4 regions of the Nonomuraea sp. 3-1Str genome follow, and region 1 is predicted to be linked to each of the others. Evidence: riboswitches for the same ligand, from Rfam matches in the RefSeq annotation. Region 1 holds a riboswitch; each other region holds the start of a gene.
What was found. A riboswitch is a leader RNA that binds a small molecule or an ion and turns the genes downstream of it on or off. The one in region 1 is predicted to bind cyclic di-AMP.
Positions count from the first base shown of each region.

Region 2: linked by a shared signal. The riboswitch ahead of MTP10_RS24575 (CHAP domain-containing protein) and the one ahead of MTP10_RS25925 (hypothetical protein) in region 1 are both predicted to bind cyclic di-AMP.
Region 3: linked by a shared signal. The riboswitch ahead of MTP10_RS09930 (C40 family peptidase) and the one ahead of MTP10_RS25925 (hypothetical protein) in region 1 are both predicted to bind cyclic di-AMP.
Region 4: linked by a shared signal. The riboswitch ahead of MTP10_RS30350 (hypothetical protein) and the one ahead of MTP10_RS25925 (hypothetical protein) in region 1 are both predicted to bind cyclic di-AMP.

Region 1 is NZ_JALHBK010000017.1:151,388-158,589, forward strand. It holds gene MTP10_RS25910 (histidine kinase) at 1-256, shown strand, start outside; gene MTP10_RS25915 (response regulator transcription factor) at 253-894, shown strand; gene MTP10_RS25920 (hypothetical protein) at 954-1,490, shown strand; gene MTP10_RS25925 (hypothetical protein) at 1,788-2,750, opposite strand; cyclic di-AMP (ydaO/yuaA leader) riboswitch at 2,755-2,890, opposite strand; gene galT (galactose-1-phosphate uridylyltransferase) at 2,958-4,037, opposite strand; gene MTP10_RS25935 (DeoR/GlpR family DNA-binding transcription regulator) at 4,040-4,813, opposite strand; gene MTP10_RS25940 (TrpB-like pyridoxal phosphate-dependent enzyme) at 5,090-6,400, opposite strand; gene MTP10_RS25945 (uridine kinase) at 6,482-7,111, opposite strand.
Region 2 is NZ_JALHBK010000016.1:35,450-42,651, forward strand. It holds gene MTP10_RS24570 (ABC transporter substrate-binding protein) at 1-1,243, opposite strand, end outside; gene MTP10_RS24575 (CHAP domain-containing protein) at 1,622-2,320, opposite strand; cyclic di-AMP (ydaO/yuaA leader) riboswitch at 2,334-2,473, opposite strand; gene MTP10_RS24580 (Gfo/Idh/MocA family oxidoreductase) at 2,592-3,545, opposite strand; gene MTP10_RS24585 (aldo/keto reductase) at 3,566-4,381, opposite strand; gene MTP10_RS24590 (hypothetical protein) at 4,504-5,448, shown strand; gene MTP10_RS24595 (DUF6716 putative glycosyltransferase) at 5,445-6,608, shown strand; gene MTP10_RS24600 (alpha-2,8-polysialyltransferase family protein) at 6,647-7,202, opposite strand, start outside.
Region 3 is NZ_JALHBK010000004.1:245,546-252,747, reverse strand. It holds gene MTP10_RS09940 (branched-chain amino acid aminotransferase) at 95-1,192, opposite strand; gene MTP10_RS09935 (3-isopropylmalate dehydrogenase) at 1,380-2,426, opposite strand; cyclic di-AMP (ydaO/yuaA leader) riboswitch at 2,525-2,670, shown strand; gene MTP10_RS09930 (C40 family peptidase) at 2,672-3,373, shown strand; gene MTP10_RS09925 (hypothetical protein) at 3,548-3,670, opposite strand; gene serA (phosphoglycerate dehydrogenase) at 3,990-5,579, opposite strand; gene MTP10_RS09915 (hypothetical protein) at 5,814-6,671, shown strand; gene MTP10_RS09910 (MFS transporter) at 6,755-7,202, shown strand, end outside.
Region 4 is NZ_JALHBK010000023.1:145,383-152,584, reverse strand. It holds partial or broken gene MTP10_RS30370 (hypothetical protein) at 1-104, shown strand, start outside; gene MTP10_RS30365 (roadblock/LC7 domain-containing protein) at 158-532, shown strand; gene MTP10_RS30360 (hypothetical protein) at 572-943, shown strand; gene MTP10_RS30355 (alpha/beta hydrolase) at 963-1,802, opposite strand; gene MTP10_RS30350 (hypothetical protein) at 2,067-2,882, opposite strand; cyclic di-AMP (ydaO/yuaA leader) riboswitch at 3,071-3,207, opposite strand; gene MTP10_RS30345 (DUF5302 domain-containing protein) at 3,392-3,595, opposite strand; gene MTP10_RS30340 (aldo/keto reductase) at 3,669-4,529, opposite strand; gene MTP10_RS30335 (DUF1232 domain-containing protein) at 4,836-5,228, shown strand; gene MTP10_RS30330 (VOC family protein) at 5,275-5,652, opposite strand; gene MTP10_RS30325 (alpha/beta hydrolase) at 5,765-7,202, shown strand, end outside.

The DNA of each region.
Region 1 (7,202 bases):
CGCCCTGACGCTGTATCGGGGTGTGCAGGAGGCGCTCACGAACGCACGCAAGCACGCGCCGGGAAGCCCCGTGCGCATACGCCTCGCTTACGGCACACACGCCACGCTGAGCGTTGTCAGCCAGGGCCCTGCCGCGCCGGTCGGCTCCGGCTTCGGGCTGCGCGGGCTCAGGGAACGGGCGGAGCGGCTGGGCGGGACGCTGAGCGCGGCCCCCAAGGGAGAGGAGTGGCACGTCGACGTGCGGATCCCGCTGTGATCAAGGTGGTCGTGGCCGACGACCACCCGGTCGTCCGCGACGGACTGGCGGTCCTGCTCGGCCTGCTGCCCGACGTGGAGGTGGTCGCGACGGCGGGCACCGGCGCGGACGCGGTCGCGGCCGTGGCGGCGCACCGTCCCGACGTGGTGCTGATGGACCTGCGCATGCCCGAACTCGACGGCGTCGAGGCCATCCGGTGGATCGGTCGTGAACACCCGCGGACCGGCGTGGTCGTGCTCACCACCTACTCCGATCAGCGGGAGATCGCGGCGGCGTTGCGCGCGGGCGCGCTCAGCTACCTGACCAAGGACGCCTCACGCGAGGACATCTACCAGGCGGTGGCCGCCGCCGCTGAGGGACGCAGCCTGCTCACCAAGCGGGTCCGCGAGTCGCTCTTCGACGCCGCTCCGTCCCCCGAGCCTCCGGACGGGTTGACGAACCGCGAGCTGGACGTGCTCAAGCTGGTCGCGGCGGGGCTGTCCAACCGGGAGATCGTGCAGCGGCTGCGCGTGAGCGAGGCCACGGTGAAAACGCACATCAACCGCATCTTCGCGAAGATCGGGGCGCGGGACCGCGCGCAGGCCGTCCGTTACGCCTACCGGCGGGGGATCGCCTCCGACTCTCAACCCACGGGTTGACGCGAACCAACCTCCGGCTTGACGATCGGCCCCGGCCCTGCGACCTACCGTCGTCTGCCATGAGCGATGTGAGCGTATTCCTCCTCAACCTGATCATCTTCGCGATCGCCATCGAAAGCGACATCGGCCGGCGGAAGGTGGGGCTGTTCCGGCTCCTGCGCCCTGTGGCAGGGGCGGCGGCGCTGGTTCCGATCTTCTTCGACGGCTTCGAGCTGTCGGGCACCGGGCTGCTGCTCGAAGCCGCGGCCACCGTGCTCGGCCTGGCGATGGGACTGGCCGCGGTCTCGTTCATGCGGTTCGAGTACGTGCCGGACAAGCAGGCCGTGTACTCCAGGGCCGGGCTTGCCTACGTGACCGCCTGGGTCGCCATCACCCTGACGAAGGTCGCCTTCTCGTACGGCGCGACGCACGTGTTCGGTCCAGAACTGGGCCGCTGGATGGCGGCGCACGACGTGGGAGCGAACGCGCTGAAGGCGGCGATCATCCTGCTCAACGTGTCGACGATGCTGGCCAGGGTCGGCGGCATCCACGTCAGGGCAAGGGCGACGGCCGCGCCGCGACCGGCTCCCGTTCCGGCCGGCGGGCCCGGCTCTTAGCACGTGAGATCCGGGCAGCTCAACTGCGGGTGCAACGGCACCACGCCGTCCGCGAGCACCAGATGTGCGGCACCCTCCACCGAGACCCGTTTCACCCCAAACACCACCTCGCATCAGATGCGACATGCATCGCATCTGATGCGGGATCCCGTCCGGCGTCCGGAGAAGTGGCAGGCAGCTGGCCACCCGCCAACGCACAGGATGACCTCGGCGGACGCCGCCCTCACAGACCGACGGCCAGCTGAAACGCCTTCTTCAAGAGCGCGAATAGCTCATCAGATGCTATTCGTCTCCTTATCAGTTCATCGAGATGTGGACGTGGTCGAAGTGGTTCTCGGTGATGCTGCCGCGGTCCGACATGGCGCTCCATCCGGAGCCCTGGTTGATGCGCTGCCGCCAGATCACGTACTTCACGCCCAGCTTCGCCTTGTTCGCCAACGCCCAGGCCGCGAGGCGGTCGCCGAGGGCCTGGTTGGCGGCGCTGGGCATGGTGCCGCCCGAACTCATCATGAAGTCGCACGCCCGGCCCAGCGGGTGCTCGCCGCTCGACCCCGAGCGGAAGCAGCCGACCGTGAACGGCAGGGAGAAGTTCTTCTGGACCAGCGCGCGCATCGCCTGGGTGCGGGGGGTGATGTTGTCGGTGCCCGACGGCAGCTCGGGCGCCCAGGTGCCGTCGGAGCGGCGGCCGGTGCTGACCGGCACGAGATCCTTGAGCTTCTTCTCGATGTCGTCGATGACGTCCTGGGCCTCGTCGCGCCGCTTGGCGACGTCCGCCGTCTCGGTGCTGATCCGGGTGGCCAGGGCGGCGGCCTCGTCGGCCGCCCGCTTCTTCTCGTCGCGGGCCTTGGCGACGCCCGCCACGACCGTCTGCTGGTCGCGGGTCATCTGCTCCAGGACGGCCGCGCCGGCGGCGCTGTTGGGAAGCATGAAGCCGAGGACGGCCGGGTCGCCGTTCTGGTAACGCAGCTGCGCGATCTCGGTGACCCGGCGCTCGGCCGTGGCGACCGCCTGCTCGGCGGCGGCGAGCCGCTTGCCGGCCGTGCCGGCCGCCTGCTGGGCCTTGGCCAGCTCGACCCGCTTGAGGTTGTAGCTCTCGATGAGCTTGTCGACCTTGCCGTTCAGTTTCTTCAGCTCGGCGCGCAGCTCGGACTCGCTGGGTTTGGGCGCGGCGGTCGCGGTGGCCGCGCCGAAGCCGGCGGTGGCGATCACGACGCCGATGACGAAGTTGATGGCAAGGCGCGTGGGGGACGCGGACGCCACGGAGTATTCCTCTCCCTCTGCCGGCCGGGTTAGCTGACGGGTTCGGGATGGGAGGTCCCTACCACCGAAGTGGATTCACCCCAGATGCGGTGGGTCCCCGGCTCCCGAGCGACGCGCCCGGGATTAGGCGTGTACCAGCTGTTACGGCCGGTACCGAAGGGATACTAGTAGTAAAGCGGAGGTCATGCGACTCCAATCGGAGATCAATCAGTGATCAATCTGTGATCGGAGCAGCCGGGCCGCCTCCTCGGGGAGCACGTCGTTGACGAACGCGCCCATCGCCGACTCCGACCCCGCCAGGTACTTCAGCTTCCCGGGCGCCCGCCTGATGCTGAACAGCTCCAGGTGCAGGTACCCCAGCTCCCGGTCCTGCCGTACCGGAGCCTGGTGCCAGGCCGAGACGTACGGCATGGCGACGCCGAACATCCCGTCCAGAGCCCGCAGCACCGAGGTGTAGAGCGGCGCGAACGCGGCGCGCTCCTCCTCCGACAGCGCGGCGAGGTCGGGGACCTGCCGGTGCGGATAGACGTGCACCTCGAACGGCCACCGGGCCGCGGCCGGGACGAAGGCCGTCCACAGCTCGTTGGCGGCCACGACCCGGGTCCCGGCGGCGCGCTCGGCCGCCAGCACGTCCGCGAACAGGTTGCCCCCCTGCCGGGCCGCGTGCCGCGCGGCCGCGCCGAGCTGGAGCTTCGTGCGCGGCGTGACGTATGGGTAGGCGTAGATCTGCCCGTGCGGGTGGGTCAGCGTGATGCCGATCTCCTCGCCCCGGTTCTCGAAGCAGAAGACCTGCTCGACGCCGTCGATCGCGGACAGCTCGGCCGTACGGTCGGCCCAGGCCTCCATCACCAGCTCGACCTGCGCGTCGGACAGGCGGGAGAACGAGGAGGAGTGCTCCGAGGTGAAGCACACCACCTCGCACCGTCCCACCCCCGGACGAACCTCGCTCAGGCCCCCCACATCCTGATAAGTCCCGAGATTCGTGGAGAAGGAGGGGAAACGGTTCTCGAAGACCACCACGTCATAGTCGCGCGCCGGGATCTCCGAGGCCCGCGTGTCCGTCGACGGGCACAGCGGGCACTCGTCCGCAGGAGGCATGAAGGTGCGCGTCTGCCGGTGCCCCGCGACCGCGATCCACTCCTCGGTCAGCGGGTCGTAACGCAGCTCGGAGGCCACCGGTCGCGGATTGAGCGGCCGGCGGTCGATCGCGCCGCGGTCGGCGTCGTCGCTCCGGTCGAAGTAGATCAGCTCCCGGCCGTCGGCCAGATGGGTGATGGTGCGCTTCACGACTACCCCTCAGCGATGATCAGTTGTCCGGCCCGGTCGGCCAGCTCGGTGCGTGCGTCCTCGGGCAGCCCCGCGTCGGTGATGACGACGTCGGCCTCGGCCAGCTCGGCGATCGTGCTGATGCCGATCGTGTTCCACTTCGTGTGGTCCGCCGGGACCACCAGCCGGTGCGCCGCGGCCACCAGCTCCCTGTCGGTCTCCGCCTCCAGCAGGTTCGGCGTGGTGAACCCGGCCCGCACGCTCATGCCGTGCACCCCGAGGAACAGCGTGTCCACGTGCAGCCGGCGGATCGCGGCCACCGCCACCGGGCCCACCAGCGCGTCGGAAGGAGTGCGGACGCCCCCGGTCAGCACGACCGTGCGGTCGGGGCGCGGGTTGCGGTGGAAGACGTCGGCGACCGGCACGGAGTTCGTGATGACCGTCAGCTCGGGCACGCCCGTCAGATGGTGGGCCAGCGACCACGTCGTGGTGCCGGCCGACAGCGCGACCGCGGTGCCCGGCCGTACGAGCTCGGCGGCGGCACGCGCGATGGCCTCCTTCTCGTGCTGCTGCCGGGCCGACTTGGCGGTGAAGCCCGGCTCCTCCGTGGACCCCTGGTCCAGCGCCGTCGCGCCGCCGTGGACCTTGGCCAGCAGGCCGCGCTCGGCGAGGACCTCCAGGTCGCGGCGGATCGTCATGTCGGAGACGCCGAGCTCGCGCACGAGGTCCGCCACCCGGACGCCGCCGCTGCTGCGCACGCGCTCGAGGATGGTCTGCTGTCGCTGCTGTGCCAGCAAGCCCGCGCTCCTTCCAACAGATTCCACCAAATTATGACATGCCAGTGTTGGGGAATGTTGACCGGTCTCACCCTTGTGCCGGAAGCGCCGGCGGGAGACGTTGGAGACGCACGTCACACCAGAGCTCGTCGCTTTCACAGGGAGGCTCGTATGGCCAGGCGCAGTCGCAAGGGCAAGGCCCGCAGGAAGAAGAAGGCCAACCACGGCAAGCGTCCCACGGCGCGCTGACGCCCGCCCGGCCGGCGGGACCGCGGCGACCGGGACGGCGCGGTCGGGTCAGCCGGGCAGGTGGGCGAGGGCCTCGTCGATGCGTTCCTGCGGAAGCGCGAAGTCCTCCATCGCCCCCGACAGGTAACGGTCGTACGCGGCCAGGTCGAAGTGACCGTGACCGCACAGCGCCGTCAGGATCACCTTCTCCTCGCCGCTCTCCTTGCAGCGCAGCGCCTCGGCGATCGTCTCGGCCAGCGCGTGCGTCGGCTCGGGCGCGGGCAGGATCCCCTCGGTACGGGCGAAGCGGACACCGGCCTCGAAGCACTCGCTCTGCGACTTGCTGACCGCCTCGAACATCCCCAGCTCGTACATGTGCGACAGCAGCGGCGACATGCCGTGATAGCGCAGGCCACCCGCGTGGATCGGGTCCGGCACGAAGTCGTGGCCCAGGGTGTGCATCTTGAGCAGCGGCGTGAACCCCGCCGTGTCGCCGAAGTCGTAGGCGTACACACCTCTGGTCAACGACGGGCACGCGGCCGGCTCGACGGCCCTGATCACCGGGTCGATCCGGCCGGCCAGCTTCTCGCGCAGGAACGGGAAGACGAGTCCCGCGAAGTTGGAGCCGCCGCCGGTGCAGCCGATGATCACGTCGGGCGTCTCCTCCATCTGCTGGAGCGCCTCCTCGCCGATCACGGTCTGGTGCAGCAGCACATGGTTCAGCACCGAGCCGAGCGCGTACCGGACGTCCTCGCCGGAGCCGGCCACCTCGACCGCCTCGCTGATCGCGATGCCCAGGCTGCCGGACGAGCCGGGCGTCTCGGCGAGCACCCTGGCCCCGGCCTTGGTCACGGGCGACGGGCTGGCGTGGACCGTCGCGCCGTACACCTGCATGAGCGAGCGCCGGTACGGCTTCTGGTCGTAGGAGGCCCGCACCATCCAGACCTCGCACTCCAGCCCGAACTGCGCGCACGCGAACGCCAGCGCGCTGCCCCACTGCCCGGCGCCGGTCTCGGTGGTGAGCTTCCGCACGCCTTCGCGGGCGTTGTAGTACGCCTGCGGCACGGCGGTGTTCGGCTTGTGCGACCCGGCGGGGGAGCCGCCCTCGTACTTGTAGTAGATCCGAGCCGGGGTGCCGAGCGCCTGCTCCAGCCGGCGCGCCCGCAGCAGCGGCGTCGGCCGCCACAGCCGGTAGACGTCCAGCACCTCCCGCGGGACGGCGACGAACCGCTCGCCGCTCACCTCCTGGCCGATCAGCTCCATCGGGAACAGCGGCGCGAGGTCGTCCGGGCCCACGGGCTGCCGGGTCGCCGGGTGCAGCGGCGGAGGCGGGGGCGCGGGCAGGTCCGGGACGATGTTGTACCAGTGGCCAGGGATCACCGTTCCAGTCTGCGCCGGTCCCGCCCATCTCACCAGGTCACGCGCCGGATCACCTGGAGCTCCTTCAGCCGGGTCCACGGTTCAGCCGGGGTCCTCGATCGCCGGCCGTCCGGGTCTGTCCACCCGTACGACGACGTCGGCGCTCGCCCGGGGCCGCGCCTCGCGCTCGTAGCGGGCATAGGCGGGCAGCCGCCAGCGCTCGTCCTCGCCGGTGCCGCGCGCCAGCGCCGCCTCCGACAGCCACAGATGCACGCTCAGCTCCGCCGGCAGCCCCCGCCCCAGGAGCAACGTCCCGTCGAGCAGCAGCACCCCTCCCACGGGCAGGTCCTCGTACGGCAGGCGGTAGGCCCGGTCCGCGCCGCTGTCCCACAGCGCCGGCAGCACCTTGCCGGTCCCGCCGGGCTCCAACGGCCCGAGCACCTCACGGACCAGCGCCCCGGTGTCGAGCCAGTCGTCGTAGAACACGTCCGGATCGGTACGGCCGTACTCCAGCCGCAGCGACGCGGGCCGCAGGAAGTCGCCGGCGGACACCCGCACCACCGCCCGCCCGCGGACCCTGAGCGGCGCAACGAGGGCGTCGGCCAGCCGCCCCGGCTCGCCCGGCGGCGCACCGTCGAGCAGCACCCGCATCCGCCGGTCGCGGGGAAGGGCGTCGATCCGCCCGGCCAGCTCCTCCGCCAGCGCCTCCGGCGAGATCGGTCGCACACGCATCGCCCCGAGCCTACGCGACCTTCCCTCACCCCACCGGCGGCTGCCCGCGGCCCGCCTCGCCGTCCTGTCGGTGCCGTCCGCCAGGGTGTGA
Region 2 (7,202 bases), on a different contig from region 1:
TCTCGACCGCGGTCTTCACCTGGGCGTGCTTCTCGCCGAAGAACACCGGCTGGAGGTTCTTCACCGACTCGCTGAAGATCTGGCCGGTCGGCGCGTCGTTGAAGTAGGCGTTCTTCAGGCCCGCCACCTCGGGGTCCTGCTGCGCGGGCAGCGAGCTCGGGAACGCGCCGGCCTCCTTGAAGGCCGCGATGTGGCCCTCCTTGCCGGTGAGGTAGTTCACGACCTCGGCGGCTTCCTTGGGGTGCTTGGTCTGCTTGGGCACCGCGAGCCAGGAGCCGCCCCAGTTGCCCGTGCCGCCCGGCACCGCCGCGACGTCCCAGTTGCCCTTGTTGGACTCGCCGGCCTTGCCCTCGATCACGCCGAGCATCCACGACGGGCAGCCCATGGTGGCGAAGCCGCCGCCCTTGATGGCCTTGTCCCACGCCGGGCTCCACGCCTGCAGCTTGGCGGTCATGCCCGCCTTGCTGAAGGTGGTCACCCAGTCGAAGGAGGTCTTGACGGCCGGGTTGGACTCGATGACGAGCTTGTTGCTCTTGTCGAAGTAGGAGAGGTTGCCGTTCTTCGGCGCCTCCTGGAAGAGGATCACGTTGTAGATCGTGTTCGGGCCGTCCATGAACTTCGCGCCCGTCTTGGCGGCCTCGAACTTCTTGCCGGTCTCCAGGAACGCGTTCCAGTCCGGCCAGAGCTTGCCGACCTCCTCGCGGTCGGTGGGCAGGCCCGCCTTCTTGAACAGGTCCTTGCGGTAGCACATGGTCATGCCGCCCATGTCCGTGCCCAGCGCGAACAGCTTGCCGTCCGCGTTGAGGCCCGCTTCCCACTTGGCCGCCGGGAAGTCCGCCTTGCGGCTGTCCAGGCCGTACTGGCCGAGGTCGGTGAAGAACTGCGGACGGGCCGCCATGAGGCCCATCGCGCCCTCGTCGATGCCGACCACGTCTCCGGCGCCTGCCCCCGCCTGGAGACGCTGGAGCAGCTGCGGCAGGTACACGTCCTCGAACCGGTCGGTGAGGTTCGTGTACTTGATCTGGATGTTCGGGTGCTCGGCGTTCCACTTCTTGACGGCCTCGTCGTAGCCGAAGTTCTCGCCGCCGCCGAAGGTGTGCACGTTGATCGTGACCGGCTCTGCCGCCGCGCTGCTCTGCGAGCCCGCCGGGGTGGTGCCGCCACCGCCGCTGCTGCACGCCGCGATGGCCAGCAGGGCCGTCATCGCGGCTCCGGTCATGACCAAGCGCTTGTGGTTCTTCATTCGGAACCCCTCTGGGTGGTGAATGTGGGAGGTGCATCGCGGCGTGAGGCCGCGATGGGAAGGTCTTGGGAGCGCTCCCACAAAGAGTGCCCTCATGGCGTGGGGGTCGTCAACGGCCCGAAACGCAACCGTTACCTCGGGCCGTATTTGTCGCTGTGAAAGCGGATTTAGGGGCCTAAACAGCGCGAAAAGGTCGCTGGGAGCGCTCCCATACCATCCGTCCCGTTAACGCCACACGAACGGACAACCCGCTGTGGGACCGGGCGGGACGGTCAGGCGTACGGGGGAATCCTCCCGGAACGCGAGCGAGCGCGCGCCGGGGGAAGGCGCGCGCTCGCTCCCTCTGGGGAGAGGTGGGGGAGTGGTCGGGGGACCGGGTCAGCCGGCGTAGTTCGGGTAGCCGTAGCCGACGACCTGGGAGGTCGGCCGGACGCGCTGCTCGACGCGGCCGTTGCCGGTGTTGCCCTCGATCGTGGAGATCGTGCCGTTGCCGTTGTCCTTGACGACGAACCCGACGTGGTTGATGTCGTCCAGGTCCTTGCTGCCGCTCCAGGAGAAGAAGACGACGGCGCCGGGCTTGGCCGTGCTGCCCCAGCGGTGGTTCTGGGCGAACCAGCGGGCGTGGGCCACGGTGTAGGCGTCCCAGCCGACCTGCGGGCGGGCGCCGGTCTGCTCGCCGACCCAGGAGACGAACATCGAGCACCACGCGGCGTTGAGGTAGGACTGCGGCGAGCCGCCGTCACGCTTGACGGTCTCCAGCGCGCGCTGCGACTTCGCGTACCACTGCTGGAACTTGGTGCCGCCGCCGTAGGCGTTCTCGGAGGTGCCGACCTGGGCGCGGGCCACGTCGAGGACCTTCTGCGCGGTCACGTTGACCCGGCCGTACTGGGAGCCGGACACGGCCTGCTTGTTGACGGTCTGGCTGACGGACGAGTTGGAGGCCGGCCCCACGTGCTCGGGGGTGTCCGCGTTGGCCGGCGCGACGGCGCCGAAGGCGGCCGAGGCGATGATGGTCGCGCCGAGGGTGGCGCGGATCGTTCCGGGCGTGAGGGCACGGATGAGACGGTGCTTGGCCATCGAGAAGGGATGCTCCTTGCTTCCATGCCGCTTACCGGGTTAGCTGACGGGTTCGGGCGTGGAAGCTGCCCTACGGCACAGGGGAGTGCCGATTCACCCCAAGAGAAGTGGGTCCCCGGTTCCGCGCTCAGGCGGATTCAGCGGTCACAGGGGGGTCCTGTGATGATCTGTGCGACAGGCCGGCAACGAACGGGCAAACCGGACGTAAGCCGACGAACAGGATTTAAGGTAATACATCCGGCAAGAGGATTACAAGTGGATAAATGCCCAGCTAGGAGAGCTGAGATCGTGCCTCCTCCAGAAGCCCCATCATGGCAAGGCTTTCGTCCAGTGGCATGATCTCGCTTTCGGTCCGTCCCTCGGCCAGGGCGTCCCGTACCTCGCGCAGCTCCCCCGCGTATCCGTTGTCGGCCGGGTCGAGGTCGTGGACCTCCGTCGCCATCGACGCTCCGCTGAGCACGACGCGGTTCGGGGCCCAGAACGGCGCCTGGATCTCGGCCCGCATCCCCGCGCCCACCACGTAGGCGCTGTTGGGGAACGAGGCGAGCAGCGAGGCCTCCACCAGCGCCCGCCTCCCGCCGGGGTAGACGAGCACGCCGCCCGCCTCCGCGTCCACGCCGGACGGCGCCAGGCAGCCCGTCATCCGCACCTCCGACGGCGCCCCGAGCAGCAGCTGGGCCAGCCCGAACGGGTAGATCCCCAGGTCCAGCAGGGCCCCGCCGCCCAGCTCCGGAGCCCACAGCCGGTGGGCCGGGTCGAACGGCAAAGCGAAGCCAAAACTGGCCTGCACCGAGCGGATCTCGCCGAAGCGCGGGTCGGCGGCCACCCGCCGGATGAGCGGGTTGAACCGCATCCACATCGCTTCCATCAGGAAGACCCCGGCCTCGCGGGCCAGGCGCACCATGCGCTCGGCGTCGGCGAGCGAGGCGGCCAGCGGCTTCTCGCACAGCACGGCCTTGCCCGCCGCGATGGCCGCCTCGGCCACCGCCAGGTGCTGGGCGTGGGGCGTGGCCACGTACACGGCGTCGACGGCCGGGTCGGCGCACAGCTCCGCGTAGGAGCCGTACGCCGACTCGGCGCCCAGCTCCGCGGCCAGCGCGGCGGCGCGGCCCAGGTCACGCGAGCCGACGGCCGCCACTCGCATGCCGGTCTCCGCGGCGATGACCGCGCCCACGGTCCGTGCGATGCCGCCTGTCGCCGCGATGCCCCATGCGAGATCCCTCATGGCGAGGGATCATAGCTTTTTTACCCAAATGTGGCGGGATCGGGCCCAAGGCGGCGATTGGCGTTGAGTGCCCCGATAGCCGCCAGGTCCTCGTCGTCCAGGACGAAGTCGAACACGTCGATGTTCTCCCGGATGCGGGACGGCGTGACCGACTTGGGGATCGTCACGTTGCCGAGCTGGATGTGCCAGCGCAGCACGACCTGCGCCGGGGTGCGCCCGTGCTTGGCGGCCAGCGTCTGGAACGCCGGCTCCTCCAGCAGGCCCCGGCCCTGGCCGAGCGGGCTCCACGCCTCGGTGAGGATGCCGTTGGCCTCGTGGAAGGCCCGCAGCTCGTGCTGCTGGAGCCACGGGTGCAGCTCGATCTGGTTGATCGACGGCGTGATCCCGGTCTCGTCCATGAGCCGGGTGAGCGCCTCCACCGTGAAGTTGGACACACCGATGGCCCGGGCCCGCCCGTCGCGGTGCGCCTTCTCCAGCGCCCGCCAGGCGCCCACGTAGGCGTCCTGCTTCGGCGCGGGCCAGTGGATGAGATAGAGGTCGACGTGGTCCAGGCCGAGCCGCGCCAGGCTCTCGTCCAGGGCCCGCTCGGCGCGGTGGTGGTCGTCGTTCCACAGCTTCGTGGTGACGAACACCTCCTCGCGCGGCAGATCGGAGGCGCGCACCGCCCGGCCCACGCCCTCCTCGTTGCCGTAGATCCTGGCGGTGTCGACGTGCCGGTAACCGGCCTCCAGAGCGGTCGTCACGGCCCGCTCGGCCTCGTCGGCGGGTACTTGCCAGACGCCGAACCCGAGCTGGGGGATCGAGACGCCGTCACTGGTGAGATGGAGCGAGTTCATGGCCTCCATTGTTCACGCGGCGTTCCCCGCGCCGTCAGGGGGCCGGATTACGGTGAGCGCGTCGTGCGGTCGCAGGCGACCCGGAGCGAAGCCGGCATCAGCCCGGAGTGGGGAGAGCAGGGGTGGCGGAGCGGGCGTCGGCCTGGGTGGAGTCACCCCTCCAGATGCTCTGCGCCGTCGAGGCGCACCACGCCGGCCTGCTCGGCCCCGCCACCGCCGTCGTGCCCCGCGCCGGGCAGCGCGCGCTGAAGGCCACCCGCCGCGAGCTGCGCCGCCTGTCGCTGCCCGAGGGCCTGGAGCTGGCCGAGCCGTCCGAGAAGCTGCCGCGCCGGATGAACGCCGCCGGCGACGCCTTCTCCGGCAAGGTGCAGCTGCGCTGGCTCACCTCCCGCCCCGGCCGGCTGGTCGTCGTGGACGACGGCCTGGCCACGCTCCGGTTGCTGGAGCTGCTGGCGGCGGGTCCGTACCGTCCGCTGCTGCGGGCCCGCGCCCACCCGGGACGGCTGCGCGCCGTGCTGGGGCTGGCCGCCGCGCTCAGGCTGCGCGCCGGCCGGGTGACCGTCTTCACCGCCCTGCCGGTCACCGAGGAGCTCGAACAGTCGGTCCGCGACGCCGGGTTCGACCTCGTCCGCCATGACTTCGCCTGGCTGCGCTCCCAGCCGCCCACCGAGCCCGGACCGGCCGAGCGCACCGTGGTGCTCGGCACGTCCCTGGTGCGCAACGGCCTGGTGCGCCGCGACCGCTACCTGCGCTGGCTCACCGACCTGGCCGGCGCGGAGCCGCTCGCCTACTACCCGCACCGGCGCGAGGATCCCGCGGACGTGGCGCTGATCCGGGAACGGCCCGGCATCACCGTGCACGACGTCGGAGCGCCGGCCGAGCTGACGCTGCGCGGCCTCGACGCCGGGCAGCGGGTGCTCAGCCTGCCCTCGACCGCCATCGCCTCGCTGCGGGTCCTGCTCGGCCCGCGCGGAGTCGCGGTGGAGCCGGTGGCCGTGCCGGACGACTGGTGGACCAGCGGGGCGGCCCCCGCCCTGCGATCGCATCTGACAGGAGTGACCGGGTGAGAGTGCTGGCGGTCGCCGACTCCGACTCGTACCTGAAGTGGGCGGCCTGCCTGCTCGGCGACCTGCCGGCCGGCTGTGAAACGGACCTCGTGGTGGTGCGTACGCCGATCGCGCCCTCGCCGGAGCAGATCGCCGCGGCGGTGCACGGGCGGCCCGCGCCCCCCGTGCTGTCGGCCCGCGCCCTACGGCGCGAGGCGGAGCGCAGCCGGCCGGACGTGATCCTCGTCGCCTGCACCGGCCCGGTCGTGGACGTGCTGGTCGCCGAGGTGCTGAGCGGGCTGCGGCCCCGGCCCGTGTTCGCGACCGGGCTGCCCGGCATCTCCGTGCCCGCCACCGAGAAGGCGTGGCTCTTCCGCAGCGGCTGCGACCTGTTCGTGCTGCACAGCCGGCGCGAGGTGGCCGAGTTCGGGGAGATCGCGGCGCGGCTCGGCGGGGGAGGGGCGATCGGGCTGGCCCGGCTGCCGTTCCTGCGTCCCGGCCGCGCCGGGGGCGGCGGGAACCGGGTGGTGTTCGCCACCCAGGCCAAGGTGCCGTGGGAGCGGGCGGAGCGGGAGCAGGTGCTGGCCGCCCTGGCGCGGCTGGCCGAGCGGCGGCCCGACCTGGACGTGGTGGTGAAGCTGCGCGCCCTGGAGGGCGAGCGGCAGACGCACCGCGAGCGCCACCACTACCAGCGGCTCTGGCGCGAGATGGGCGAGCCGGGGCGGCTGTCCTTCGCGGCCGGGCCCATGCACGAGCACCTGGAGCGGGCGGCCGGGTTCGTCACGGTCAGCTCGACGGCCGCGCTGGAGGCGGTCGCCCAGGGAGTGCCGTCGCTGGTGCTCTCCGACTTCGGGGTGAGCGCCGAGATGATCAACCTGGTGTTCGAGGGGAGCGGGCTGCTCGGGACGCTGGACCAGCTCGCGGAGGGCGACTTCCGGGCCGCCGACCCCGAGTGGTGCGCGGCCAACTACTTCCACCCGGCGGGGCTGGACGACTGGACGGGCCTGCTGGCCGCGCAGGCGGCCGGCCGGGAGACTCCGGCCCGGTCGCTGCTGGACGGGCCGGAGCACGCCGCCGCCCGCCGCCGCGCCCGGCTCCGGCTGGAGGTGCCGCCGCCCGTGCTGCGCTACGGCTACCGCGCCCGGCGCCGCGTCCGCCGCTACATCAGCGGACGGCGGTAGACGCACGCCGTTGCGTCAGCGGACGGCGGGCGCGTGCGTCACCGGGCGGTGGTGAGCTTGCGCCGCAGGCGGGCCAGGGCCGTGGGGCGGCCGGTCAGGCCGAGCGTCTCCAGCCGCTTGCGCTTGAAGTACCGCGGGTCGAACACCGTCGCCGACGGCCGCAGCTCCGGGTACGCCTCCGCCTGCATGCAGTAACCCACCGCGCGCACCAGCGCCGGCAGATCGAGGGCGGGCGGCGCCTGCACCGAGCCGTCCCCCGACAGCCGGGGCAGCAGCGCGTCGACCAGGGTGGCGGGGATCCGGTTGCTGTTCTCGTACGGGCTCAGCCGGTCCAGCACCAGCTCCGTCCCGTAGGAGGCGACCGGCAGGCTGAAGTACCGCTGGGCCGTGATCAGGCCCGTCGAGAAGCATCCCACCACGAGCTCCGGCCGCAGCGCCGCGAAGCACGCCTCCGCCGGCGTGCTCTCGTCCGCCACCACCAGCCGCACCCCCAGCCGCTCGGCGGCGGGGCGCAGCAGGCGGGCGTGCGCGCGGCCCGCCGACGGGTGCGGCTTGAACACGACCGTCTCGTGCCCCCGGGCGGCCAGCGCGCGC
Region 3 (7,202 bases), on a different contig from region 1:
ACCGGGCATCCCGGGAGGCCGCTTCACGGCGACGCGGCCCGCCGGGAGACGGGCCGCGTCGCCGCCACGGGAGAGGACTGCGCGGGAGCGGGGGCTAGAGGACCTTGTGGATCCAGCCGTGCTGGTCGGGGCGGGAGCCGTACTGGATGCCGAGCAGTTCCTCGCGGACCCGCAGGGTGACGGGGCCGGGGGTGCCGTCGGCGACCGTCCAGGAGCGGTCGGCGCCCTTGACGGAGCCGACCGGCGTGACGACCGCCGCCGTGCCGCAGGCGAACACCTCGCTGACCTCGCCCGACACGCACCCCTCCTGCCACTCCTCGACGCTGACCAGGCGCTCCTCGGCCTCCAGGCCGAGGTCGTCGGCCAGCGCGAGGATCGAGTCGCGGGTGATGCCGGGCAGCAGGGTGCCGGTCAGGGAGGGAGTGACGAGCTTGCCGCCGATGACGAAGAACAGGTTCATCCCGCCCATCTCCTCGACGTACGCGTGCTGGGCCGCGTCGAGCCACACCACCTGGTCGCAGCCGTTCTCCACGGCCTGGCGCTGGGCGACGAACGCGGCGGCGTAGTTGCCGCCGCACTTGGCGAAGCCGGTGCCGCCGGGGGCGGCGCGGGTGTACTCGGTGGACAGCCACACCGAGACGGGCTTGACGCCGCCGCTGAAGTACGAGGCCGCCGGCGAGGCGATCACCATGTACGTGTAGGTGCGCGACGGGTAGTTGACGCCCAGCCCGACCTGGGTGGCGATGATGAAGGGCCGCAGGTAGAGGCTGTGCCCCTCGGCGGTCGGCACCCACTCGCGGTCGGCCTGCACGAGCTGCTCCAGCGACTCGACGAACGTCTCCTCGGGCAGCTCCGGCATCGCCATGCGCACCGCCGACTGGTTGAAGCGGGCCGCGTTGGCGTACGGCCGGAACGTCACGACGGAGCCGTTGATCTGCCGGTACGCCTTGAGCCCCTCGAACAGCTCCTGCGCGTAGTGGAAGACCGCCGTGGCCGGGTCGAGGGAGAGCGGCCCGTACGGCTGGAGCCGCGCGTCGTGCCAGCCCTCGCCCTCGGTGTACTGGATGGAGATCATGTGGTCGGTGAAGGTCTGCCCGAAGCCCGGACTCGCCAGTACCTGCTCGCGCTCCGCCGCGGTGCGAGCGTGGTCGGATAGCTGCACGTCGAAGCTGAGCTTCTGAGCGATGGTCATGACGATTGGTCCTTCTCTCTACGACTCGGTGATGCCGGCGGCACTGCGCGCCGGCACTCCACGTACTTCCTAGTGTCTCGCTATTTGGGATGGCAAGGGGTCACTGGGATGGTATGACCCCGAACATGCGAAAAGCGCCTGGCAGGTCCGGTTCGGACCGCCAGGCGCTTACGGAGCTGGGGCGGCCCTAGCCCGATACTCGCGCGGTGATGTCGTCACCGATCTCGCCGGTCGTCCGGCTCGCCCCGCCGCTCAGCCGCTCGATGATGTCGTCGGCGACGGCCTGCTCCACCTTGGTGGCCTCGGCGTGCAGGCCGAGATGGTCGAGGAGCATGGCGACGGACAGGATCGTCGCGGTCGGGTCGGCCTTGCCCTGGCCCGCGATGTCGGGCGCGCTGCCGTGGACCGGCTCGAACATGCTGGGCGCGGTGCGCTCGGGGTTGATGTTGCCGCTGGCGGCCAGGCCGATGCCGCCCGCGATCGCCGCGCCCAGGTCGGTGATGATGTCACCGAAGAGGTTGTCGGTGACGATCACGTCGAACCGCTCGGGCTGCGTGACGAAGAACATCGAGGCCGCGTCGATGTGACTGTAGTCGGTCGTGACCTCGGGGAACTCCTCGGCCACCCGGTTGACCGTGCGCTGCCAGAGGTCTCCGGCGTAGGTCAGCACGTTGGTCTTGTGGATGAGCGTGAGCTTCTTGCGCGGCCTCGACTGCGCCTTGGCGAAGGCGTAGCGCACCACGCGCTCCACGCCGTGGGCGGTGTTGAGCGACTCCTGGGTGGCGATCTCGTGCGGGGTGCCGCCGCGCATCACGCCGCCCGTGCCCGCGTACAGGCCCTCGGTGCCCTCGCGGATGACGATCATGTCGATGTCCTCGGCGCCGGCGCGGGCCAGCGGCGTCTCCACTCCCGGGTAGAGCTTGACCGGGCGCAGGTTGACGTAGTGGTCGAAGACGAAGCGCAGGCGCAGCAGCAGGTCGCGCTCCAGGATGCCCGGCGGCACGCTGGGGTCGCCGACGGCGCCGAGCAGGATCGCGTCGTAGCCGCGCAGCTCCTCCAGGACGGAGTCGGGCAGGGTCTCGCCGGTGCGGTGGTAGCGGGCGGCGCCGAGATCGTAGTGGGTGGCCTCGATCTTCGTGCCGACGGCTTCGAGCACCTTGAGCCCTTCGGTCACGACCTCGGTGCCGATGCCGTCCCCAGGGATCACTGCCAGGCGAATGTCGCGCGAATCCATGGCCGTACCCTACCGGCTCGTCTCGACTGCCGAACACACCATCTCACGTACCGGACATCCGTTTTGCCAGGTATTGCGGTCGTTTGACCGTTTCGTTAGAGTCCGTCGAGCCGAATCCGCGCAGCAGTTGCGTGGAGCCGGGGACCCATTCCCCTTTTCGGGGCGAATCGGCAGGTCACCGCCGTAGGGCCACTTCCAGGCCCGAGCCCGTCAGCTAACCCGGTAGGCCGTATGGAAGGACCTTCGTGTCTCGCATCGCCATGCTCGCCGCCGTCGCGACCGCAGGGGTCGCGCTCGCCGCCCCGGCCAGCGCCTCCCTCGCCTCCTCCCAGCCGTCGCGGCAAAGCACCCCCCTTCCCCCCATCACTTCTGGAACGTTCCAGAACGCGTCCTCCTCGCTGCCGGGCAGCGCCAAGGAGGAGACCACGACGGCCCGCCTGACCTCGCCGATCGTCATGTTGACCGCCGCGGACGTCCAAGCCGCCCGCGACAAGAAGACCCCTCTCCCCGCCTGGAAACGGGCACTCAAGTTCGCCCTCGACAAACGCGGCACCCCGTACGTGTGGGGCGGCACCACCCGCAAGGGCTACGACTGCTCCGGCCTGACCTTGAAGGCCTACCAGCACGCCGGCATCCAGCTCCCCCGGACCGCGGCGGAGCAGTACCGGGCGTTCTCCCGGAAGATCTCCTGGAAGAACCTCAAGCCCGGCGACCTCGTCTTCTTCCACAACCTCGGGCACGTCGGGATGATCTCCAAGCCCGGGTACATGGTGCACTCCCCGCAGACGGGTGACGTGGTCAAGGTGGAGCGCCTGTCGGCCTGGCGCCGCGCCTCCTTCGTCGGCGCCGTCCGCCCCGACCCCAAGGGCGTCAAGGCGTGGGCCGCCATGAAGGCCGAGCGCAAGACCCCCGCCCCGGCCAACATCCCCGCGGCCACCATCCTGTGACACCCATCAAGTGACGCCCATCAAGTGACACCTGTCCTGTGACCCACTGCCGGTGGGCCGGGCGCGGCCGGAGCTCGCGCCCGGCCCACCGGCATGACGGGGATCAGGACAGGGTCAGGGACCGGCCGGCCGGGTCAGGAAACAGCCGGCCGAGTCAGGAGCGGCCGGGGAAGGTCAGCGCTGGTCGGCGGCCTGCGGGGCGCCGCCGTTGTCGCGGCGGTCCAGCGCGGTCTGCACGGCCTCGGCCGCCTCGTCGTCGCGCTCCTCGGCACCGTTCCAGGAGTACATCTCATACATGTGGTTCATCTCGTTTCGCGGGGCGTCGTACAGACGGGAGTCGAATCCCGGCCGAGCATGAGCTCGCGGCACGGGAACACGGACCAGGCGATGGGACTGACGGCCGACGCGACGCCACACCGCGGCGGGTCGCCGGCCTGCCCTAACAGGCCCCGCCGCGGCAGGTAATGAGTACGAGAACCTGGCGCATTGCTAGCAATGTACCTTCCGGTCTCCCGGCTGTCTCCTAGGACGTCCTAATATCTCGCATCGTGAGACAAAAACGACCGCCGCCGGACAGGTGCTGTCCGGCGGCGGTCTTCGGGAAGGGGACGGTCCGTCAGCCGTCGAGGTCGACCGAGCGGCCGCTGTCCGCGCCGATCTCGGCGACGATCTGCTCGACCACGTCGGCCGGGATGGCCGTGTCGACGGTCAGCGCGATCAGCGCCTTGCCGCCCTTGACGTCACGGGCCACCTGCATCGAGGCGATGTTGACGCCGTGCTCGCCGAGGAGGCGGCCCACGACGCCGACCACGCCGGGCCGGTCGGTGTAGGTGAAGAACGAAAGGTGCTCGGTCGGCTCGATCTCCATCTCGTAGCCGTTGACCTCGACGATCTTCGTGATCTGCCGCGGGCCGGACAGCGTGCCGGACACGGAGACCTGCCGGCCGTCGGCCAGCACGCCGCGCACGGTGACGACGTTGCGCCAGTCGGGGCTCTCGGAGCTGGTCACCAGCTCCACCGTGACGCCGCGGTCCTTGGCCAGCAGCGGCGCGTTGACGTACGTCACGGAGTCCTCGACCACGTCGGTGAAGACGCCCTTGAGCGCGGCCAGCTCCAGCACCCGCACGTCCTGCGAGGCGATCTCGCCGCGCACCTCGACGTCGAGCTTGGTGGCCACCTCGCCGGCCAGGGCGGTGAAGACGCGACCGAGCTTCTCGGCGAGCGGCAGGCCCGGCTTGACGTCCTCGGCGACGGCGCCGCCCTGGACGTTGACCGCGTCGGGCACGAACTCGCCCGCCAGCGCCAGCTTCACGCTGCGCGCCACCTGGGTGCCGGCCTTCTCCTGGGCCTCGTGCGTGGAGGCGCCGAGGTGCGGCGTCACGACGACCTGGTCGAGCTCGAACAGGGGGCTGTCGGTGCAGGGCTCCTTGGCGAAGACGTCGATGCCGGCGCCCGCCACGCGACCCTCCTTGATCGCGGTGTAGAGCGCCGCCTCGTCGACGATGCCGCCGCGGGCCACGTTGACGATCCGCACCGAGGGCTTGACCTCGTGCAGCTCCTTGTCGCCGATGAGGCCGACGGTCTCCTTGGACTTGGGCAGGTGGACGGTGATGAAGTCGGCCTGCTTGAGCACCTCTTCGAGGCTGAGCAGCTTGACGCCCATCTGCGCGGCGCGGGCCGGCGGCAGGTAGGGGTCGTAGGCGATCAGCTCGACGCCGAACGGCTGGAGCCGCTGCGCCACGAGCTGCCCGATCTTGCCGAGGCCCAGGATGCCGACGACCTTCTCGTCGAGCTCGACGCCGGTGTACTTGGACCGCTTCCACTCGCCGTTCTTCAGCGCGGCGTGGGCCTGGGCCGTGTTGCGGGCGCTGGCCAGGATGAGGGCGATGGTCTGCTCGGCGGCGCTGGTGATGTTGGAGGTGGGCGCGTTGACGACCATCACTCCGGCCTTGGTGGCCGCCTCGACGTCGACGTTGTCGAGGCCCACCCCGGCGCGGGCGACGACGCGCAGCTTGGGCGCGGCGGCGATCGCCTCGGCGTCCACCTGCGTGGCGGAGCGGACGATCAGCGCGTCCACGTCGGCGAGCGCGGGCAGCAGCTGCGAGCGGTCGGCGCCGTCGGTGTGGCGGACCTCGAAATCGGCGCCGAGCACGGCGAGGCCGGCCTCGGACAGCTCCTCTGCGACCAGGACGACGGGCTTTGTCACGGATGGATCCTTAAGGCGAGCGGCGGGCTAGGGGCACGTCGGCGAGCCCCTCGGAGTCCCACAGAGTGTATCCGCGCTTGTGAACGCGTTCACGAGGGACCCGGCATGTGAGACGGACGCCGCCCTACCCGCGGACGGCCAAAGTCATCCACGTCGCATCCATCTTTGTCTTGATAGGGGGATTTCTTCGCCATTAGCCTGATAAGCCGTGGCCCACTACCTATGGTTCGTCATATGAGCATCGGGAATCCTGCGCTCGCCGACGTGCTCGTCCAGCATGGTGCCCCGCACCGCCTGCTCGCGGCCCTGGCCGAGGGCGGAGTCCTGGTGGCCGTGCGACCCGACCGGTCCGTCGTCCTGGGCACCACGCAGGCCGGCGACCGGGTCCTGCTCGGATACACCGGCCCTGGGACCTACGCCAGGCACCGCGGTTGCCATGCCCTGTCGGCCTGCGACGCCGACACCATTCTCGACATCCAGCGCGTCACGGGTGTGCGGGAGATCGTCATCGACGCCGCCGGGCCGGCCGCGGCCGCCGTGCCGATCGACGACCTCCAGCGGTTCCTGACCTCGACGCGCACCGGGCCGACGCCCGTCCTGTCGGGCGCCGCCCCCGCCGCCTACGCGACCGGCGCCATGGCCATGGTGTCGCGCGGTGCCCCCGCGCTCGCCCAGGTGGCGCCGCCGGCTCCCGAGGCGCCGCAGATGCCGTGGATCCCCGCGCCGCGCCCGCACCTGTCGGGCCCGATGCAGCAGGTCGATCCCGGCTACCGGCGCTGCACGCACCCCATCCTGCCCGCGCTGCGGCGCGCCATCGCGCACCTGCTGATGGACTACCCGCTGGTCCACCACGTCTGGATCTCCGAGGCCCGCACCGCCTCGGGCGTCCCCGGCATCATGCTGCACGTGAAGGTGCACATGTCGGCGGCCGAGGACGTCGTGCGCGACCTGCACCGCGGGGTGCGCGCCCGGCTGCCGCAGTTCGCGGCCAGCGGGGCGCCGATCCTCATGGCCCGCGTGGCCGACGCGCGCAGCGAGCGCCGCATGATCGAGATCGGCGCGCACGTGGTGTGCGCGAGCGTCACCGACTAGCCGTACGGGCGCCGCCTCCGGCTCGGCGGGCACGGTGGAAGTGGGCCCTACCGAACAAGGGCTCGCTCGGTTTAGATGAGGGCATGATCGCGAAGCCCTCGGGCGTGCCCACGGTGTCCAGGGGTGTGCGCCTCGGCTACGGCGTCGGTTCGTTCTGCACGGCCACGTTCAACGCCGTGCCCGGTCTGCTGCTGCTGTACTACATGACGAACTTCCTGGCCGTGCCCGCGTGGCTGGCCGGGACCGTGGTCGCCGCGCCCAAGGTCTGGGACCTGGTGATCAACCCGCTCGTCGGCCGTTGGTCGGACCGCACCACGTCGCGGCTGGGCCCCCGGCGCCCGTGGCTGCTGGCCGGCGCCTGCACGCTGCCGGTGGCGTTCTTCCTGGTCTTCGCCGGGCCGCCGCTGACCGGGCTGCAGGCCGCCCTGTACGTCGGGGCCTGCTTCATGGGCGCCGCGACGGCATACGCGCTGTTCGAGGTGCCGTACAAGGCGATGCCCGCCGAGATGACCGGCGACTACCACGAGCGGA
Region 4 (7,202 bases), on a different contig from region 1:
CGCAGCCGCACGCGCCCCGCCCCCTCGGCCCCGCCGTGACGGCGGACCCGAGGGATCTGGCCCTGCTCATGCGGCTGAAGAAGGCGCTGGAGGAGCTGGTATGAGGTTCCCCCCACTCACCGTCGTGAGACTGCCCTCGTTCAGAAGGAGGCCACCGGTGGAGCTGCACGACGAGGTGCTCAAGGAGATGGTGCTCCTGCGGGAGCGCACCCCGGACGTCAGCGGCAGCGTCGCCTGCACGGTCGACGGACTGGCCGTCGCCTGCGACCCCGCCGTGGACAACGGCGAGCGGACGGCCGCGCTCACCGCCGCCCTGCTCGCCATGAGCAGGCGCATGCTCGCGATCTCCGGGAGGGGCGACCTGGAGGAGACGCTCATCTCGGGCACGGCCGGGTTCGCCGCGTTCTACGCCGCGGGCCCCACCATCGTCCTCACAGTCCTGGCCCAGCCCGGCACGAACCTCGGGCTGCTCCGGCTGGAGGGCCGCAGGACCGCGGCCGCCCTGGCCGCCATCGCGGCACGGACGCGATGACCGACCACCAGAGAAATCAGCAGAGAACGGAGAAATGACATGGCCAGCATGGACGTCTCTCTCAAGGAGATGATGACGATCGACGGCTCCATCGGGGCGGCGGTCGTCGACCACGGCAGCGGCATGACGCTGGGCTCGCTCGGCGGCTCCAAGGAGCTTGACCTCCAGGTCGCGGGCGCCGGCAACACCGAGGTGGTCAAGGCCAAGCTCCGCACGATGGACTCGCTCGGGCTCAAGGACACGATCGAGGACATCCTGATCACGCTCGGCTCGCAGTACCACATCATCCGGCCCATCAGCGGGCGCGGCGGCAAGGGCCTGTTCCTCTACCTGGCCCTGGACCGGGCCCGGGCCAACCTGGCGATGGCCAGGCACCAGCTCCGCTCCATCGAGGAGAAGTTGGACGTCTAGCCGGGCGGCGCCGGCGGGGTCATCCGGCGGTCAGCTTGGCGATCGCGGCGACGAGGTCCGGCCAGAGCGGACGCGGCAGGTCGTGGCCCATGCCGGGGAAGGTCAGCAGCCTGGCGCCGGGGATGGCCTCGGCGGTGGCCCGGCCGCCCGCGAGGGGGACGAGCTGGTCGGCTTCGCCGTGGACCACGAGCGCCGGCACGTCGAGCCGGCGCAGCCGTTCGGTGCGGTCGCCGGAGGCCATGATGGCCGCGAGCTGGCGTGCGGTGCCCGGCGGGTCGAAGCAGCGGTCGAACGCGCGGGCGGCCACGTCCGCGATGCGCGCGCGGTCCGGCTCGAAGCCGGGTGAGCCGATCACCTCCCAGGCGTCCTGGGCCCGCGCGACCACCTCCTCGCGCCCGGCGGGCGGCGTGGCCAGCAGCACCGCGCTCGCCGCCGGCGTGGGAGGGGCGACCCGCGAGCCGGGCGTGGACATGATGGAGGTGAGCGTGAGCACCCGGCCGGGATGCCGGATGGCCAGCGTCTGGGCGATCATGCCGCCCATCGAGGCGCCCACCACGTGGGCGGCGCTCCAGCCGAGCGCGTCCATCAGCCCGGCGACGTCGTCGGCCATGTCGTCCAGCAGGTACGGCGCCGGGCCCCCGAGCACGGGCTGGCCGAGGTCGTGCAGGTGCGTCGACAGGCCCGCGTCGCGGTTGTCGAAGCGGACGACGTGGTGCCCCTGCTCGGCGAGGAGGTGGCACAGGTCGTCGTCCCAGTGGATGAGCTGGGCGCCGAGGCCCATGACGAGGAGGAGGGGACGGCCCCCGGCCGTGCCGAAGCTGTCGTAGGCGATCTCGATGCCGTTGGCCTTCGCTCGCATGGTCACGAGAAACAGAATGACATTCGGATCGCGGGCCGGTAAAGCCCCCACGCGGGGACCCGTGTGCGCGGAAATGCGCGCACCCCGTCCCGGAACCGCCGGGGCGGCGGCGGTTCCGGAACGGGGTGGCGAGGTGGGGGCCTGGATGGAGAGGCAGGCAGGCCCCCGGGGGAGGCCGGACCGGACGGGGTGGCGTCCGGACCCGGCCGATGGTCGGGTGCCGGCCCGTGTGCCGCCTGAGGGGGCGGCATGCGGGCCGGGCGGTCAGCGCTGGACGAGCTTGCGCAGGCGGTCGCGGCCGAGGTACAGGCCGCCGCCGACCGCGGCCACGCCCACCAGGGCGAGGCTGGCCGAGGTGCTCAGACCCTCGTCGCCGGAGGCGGCGTCGCGGGCCTCGGTGCGGGTGGTGGTCTCGGAGGCGTTCACCACGCCTGCGTCGTCCTTGTCACGGGACGAGACGGAGGTGCCCTTGCCCGCGGATCCGGCGCCGGACTCCTCCGGAGTGGTGGACTTGTCCTCGGCCAGCACCGGCGGCTTGGCCGGGTTGTGGTCGACGCGACGCCAGGCACCGGTGGAGAAGGCGACCGGGTGGTTCTTCTTGCCCGCGCCGTTGCCCCACTTGGTGATGACGTAGCTCACCTTGATGTGGCCCTGGCCGCCGACACCGTCCACACCGAGCGTGCTGGAGTTGAAGCGGCCGCCGGTGAGCTGGGCGAAGGTCTTGGCGTCGAGGTCGAGCATGACGCCGCTGCTGGAGGGCACGCCCGGGCCGCGGTCCCCGACGAAGAAGGGGGCCTTCTTGCCCTTGTACATGACGTAGCCCTCGGTCATGAGCGGCCAGCTGGGGCTGGCTGCCAGACCCTTCTGCATGGGCTTGCCGCTGGCCGGCAGGCCGGTGTCACCGGCGCGGCCGGAGGAGTCGTCCCAGAAGTAGGAGGCGGTGGTCGAGCCCTTGAGGAGAACCTGCCGGCCTTCGTCGGTGTCGGCGTGCGCGGCCGTGGTGCCGGCGCCGATGGTGAGCGCGCCGAGTACGGCCGCCGTGAAGAGGCTGAAGGAACGCATGCCAAGTCGTTCGGACATGTGTTGAAAAAGTCCTTTACGTGGGGGTACAGAGGGGCGCGCTCCGAAGAGATGGGGACGCGTAGCCGGGCAGAACGCCGAACGGGCGCTACGCGAGAGCGCGAGAGAAGGTCAGGGGGAACGGGTGCCGCTCAGGAGGCGGCTGGTGACACTGCCCCGTCCGGGGGTACGCGGTAGCGCATGAAGTCTTGTCCTCTCCATCTCGCCTACCGGGTTAGCTGACGGGTTCGGACGTGGAGATGCCCTACCGGCCAGGTGCGGCCGGATTCACCCCAGAAGTGGGTCCCCGGTTCCCGCGCGGTGCGGGATTCGGCGCCGGTCAGCCGCCGCTTCCTCTCGAAGGGCTAGGTCACTGACCGGAATGCGCTTGACTCTAGCCAGCAAACCGGACAAAAGCAAAGGTAAGCCCATAAATCGGGCGAAGATCTACCTTTCAGGCAAAGAAAAAGAGGGGTACGGCATGCCGTACCCCTCCAGGAAACCAGGTCTCAGCCCGTGCTCCGGACGCCTCAGCCTCCGCTCTTGCGCCGGAAGGAACGCTTGCTGGCGGCCGGTCCGTGAGCGCCGTGAATCTTGGAAGCGTCGCCGCCCCTGCCACCAGCGCCCGAGTCGGCCTGCCGGGCACGCTTGCGCTCCAGCGCCTCACGGAACTTGCGCTTCAACTCGTCCTCGGGAGTTGCTTCGCTGGCTTCCGGCTCCGGTGTTTCCGTCATGAGGACCTCCTGGTGTTGGGGACATTCAAAGCTTCGCACGCCCGAACCCGCCGCGCGAAACCGGCGGGCCTCCTCAGCCGCCGAGAGCGGCGAGCTCCTCGGAGGTCAGGACCAGGTCCGCCGCCGCCACCGAGTCGAGGATGCTCTCCGGCCGGCTCGCCCCCGGGATCGGGACCACGACCGGGCTGCGCGCCAGCTCCCAGGCCAGGCAGACCCGCTGCGGAGACACCCCGCGCTGCTCGGCCACCCTGGCGAACCCCTCGTGCGCGCCGCCGAGCCGCCCCGCCGCGCTGATCCCGCCCAGCGGCGACCACGGCAGGAACGCCACGCCCAGCTCCTCGCACAGGTCCACCTCGGGCTCGCTGGAGCGGAACGCGGGCGAGTACTGGTTCTGCACACTCGCCAGCCGGCCGCCGAGGATGTCGTAGGCGATCCTGATCTGGCGCGGGTTCGCGTTGGAGATGCCCGCCATCCGGATCTTGCCGGCGTCGAGCAGGTCGCGCAGCGCGCCGATCGTCTCCTCGTACGGCACGGCCGGGTCGGGCCGGTGGTGCTGGTAGAGGCCGATCGCCTCCACGCCCAGGGCCTTCAGGGACCGCTCGCACGCCTCGACCAGGTACGACGGTCGTCCGTCCACGGCCCAGCCGCCGTCCGGGGGCCGCGTGTGACCGCCCTTGGTCGCCACCAGCACCGCGTCGCCGTCACCGCCCCAGCTCGCGAGCGCCTTGGCGACCAGCCGCTCGTTGTGACCCACCTCGTCGGACGCGGGCGTGTAGGCGTCGGCCGTGTCGATCAGCGTCACGCCGGCGTCGAGCGCCGCGTGGATCGTCCGGATCGACTGGGCCTCGTCGGGCATGTGCCCGGCCACCGACATGGGCATCGCGCCGAGACCGATGGAGCTGACGGCGGTTTGTCCGAGTGGTCGCGTGTTCATGCGGACCATCCTCCCCCTGGGGCGACCGAAAGAGGAAGGCGACCCTACCGGTTTCGCCAGCCGGGGGTGACGCTTGTGGTCCGGCGCCCGGGGCGCGGGTGCCACGCACGAGGCGGGCACGTGGACGCGGTGGCGGACGGTCGTCGGGCGGGCACGTGGGCCCGGTGGCGGACGGTCGCGGGCGGGCACGTGGACCCGTCGGGTGTGCGGACGGGGGCGGGCGTGCCGGGGAGTCGCCGTACAGTGATGTGAGGTCGTGCGGAGGCCGGGCGGTGATCGCCACGGCTCGAAAGAGGGCGGAACGTCGTGCGTGGCTGGTTGATCGGGCTGGCGGTCACCGTCGTGTGCGTGGCGGCCACGTGGGGTGTGCTCGTCCTGCTGGCGCGCCGCTTGCCGCCCGGGCTCGCGCGGGACCTCGCCGCGTTCATCCCCGACTGCCTGACCGCCGTCCGCAGGCTCCGGAGCAACCCCGCGGTGCCGCGCCGGGCGAAGATCGCGATCGTGATCGCGGGTGTGTGGGTGGCCAGCCCGATCGACCTGATCCCGGAGTTCCTGCCGGTCATCGGGCCGCTGGACGACATCGTGGTGGTCGCCCTGGCCCTGCGGTACGCCGCCCGGCAGGTGCCCCGCGAGGTGCTGCTGGACGCCTGGCCGGGCGAGCCCCGGCTGCTCCTCCGCCTGCTCGGCGACCGCAGCTGACCACCAACCGCCGCCCACTCGCGCGCACCGGCGAGCGGCAGCGAGCTCAGTCGTCCAGCCTCATGCGGAGGAGGCAGAACTCGTTGCCCTCCGGGTCGGCCAGCACGTGCCACGACTCCTCGCCGGTCTGCCCCACGTCCGCCGGCCGGGCCCCCGCCGCGAGCAGCCTCTCCAGCTCGGCGGCCTGGTCGCGATCGGTCGGGTTCACGTCGATGTGCAGCGGGAGCTTCCCGGGCCTCGGATCGTCGGACGGATTGAACACGAGGGTCGGCTGCAGCCCCCCGAACCCGGTCTCCCCCGGCCCGATCTCCACGCTCCCCTCATCCCGGTTTATCACCACGAACCCAAGCACTTCACACCAGAACGCCGCCAGCCGCTCGGGGTCGCGACAATCCAGCACCAACTCACTGATCCGACAAGCCATGAACACTTCACTACCCCGCCCCACCGGAGATTCATGCCGCATACCCCGATACCCGGAGGAGTCGCCGAACGCCTGAAGGCCCACGGGCTGCCCTGGCATTCTTGGCCGCGTCATGGCGGATCACAGCGCGGCGGCGCTCGCGGCGTACGAGCGGGCGGCGGCGGCACTGGCCGCGTACGGGCGGGCGGCGGCACTCGCGGCGGGCCATCACGCCGGCCTCGACCCGGCGGCCCGGCTCGCGCACGCCCACGCCTGGGTCGGCGGCGGCGCCCCCGCCTTCGCGGCGGACCTGGCCCGCCACCGGGCCCGCCTCCAGTCCTCGCTCGCGGACGCGCTGCACGCGCTCGCCCTCCTCGTCGTACGGCACGGCGGACCGGCACCGACCGTTCCCGCGCTGACCACGTCCGTCGCGGCTCTGGCCCCCGCCCCGGGCCGCTTCCAGGGCATCGAGCAGGTCGCCATGACCGCCCTGGTGGCGTCCTTGGGCCACGCCGCACAGACGCTGCCGGTCGCCGGGGCGCGCCTCGCCGCCGAGCTGTCCGCCCCCGGCCTGCCCGCCGAGCCCGGCCACGAACTCCGCCGCATCGCCACCTGGGCCGCCGCCCACGGCGACGACCTGCGGCGCCGCCTCAACCTGATCCGCCAGACAGTGCCCGGCCCGACGCTGCCGGCGGGGCTGGCGGCGTACGGGCTGTTCGGCGGCCACGCCCCCGACCCGGGCGGCGCGGAGCGCCTGCTGGCGCGCATCGCGGCGGGCGAGGAGCACGCGGTGACGCGGCTGCTGACCGTCCAGGAGAACGGGACCGACGCGGGCCTGGCGGCGCGGGTCGCCGCGTGGTGGCACACGCTGCCGCCCGAGGCACGGGAACGCCTGGTGACGCTCCGGTGGTCCGGGCTGCTGAACGGCCTGCCGGCGACGGTCCGGGACCGGGCCAACCGCCGCGGGCTGGCCGAGGAGCGGACCCGGCTGGAGCGGGAGCTGGAGACGGCCACGGCCGACCTCGGCCGGCTCGCGGACCCGGGCCTGCTGGGCGGCTGGGAACGCATCGCCGCCCGGCTGCGGCGCATCGACCTCATCGAGTCTCAGCTCCACCCGGTGGCGGGACATCCGGCGCCGCTGCTGCTGGCGTTCGACGTGACGGGTCAGGGGCGGCTCGTCGTCTCCTGGGGCGATCCGGACACGGCGGACATCACGGTCACGTCTGTGTCGGGGCTCACGTCGGGACTGGACGCCGCACGGGGGGATCTGGAACGGTCCCGGGCGTTGTGGCAGCAGGCCTCTTATAACAGCGGCAGCAGCACCGTTGCCTCTATCACGTGGCTCGGCTATGACGCCCCACAGCTCGATCCAGGGTTGATCGATCCAGTCCGATCCGTCGCCTTTTCTTCGGCCGCCGCCGAGGGCGGCAAGAAACTCGCCTCCTTCCTCGACGGGCTTCACGCTGCCCACACACCGTCCAACAGGGCTCGGACGGTTGTTGTGGGTCACAGTTACGGGTCATTGACGACCGGTCGCGCCGCCGTTCTGCGCCCGGGGCGGTTCGCCGATG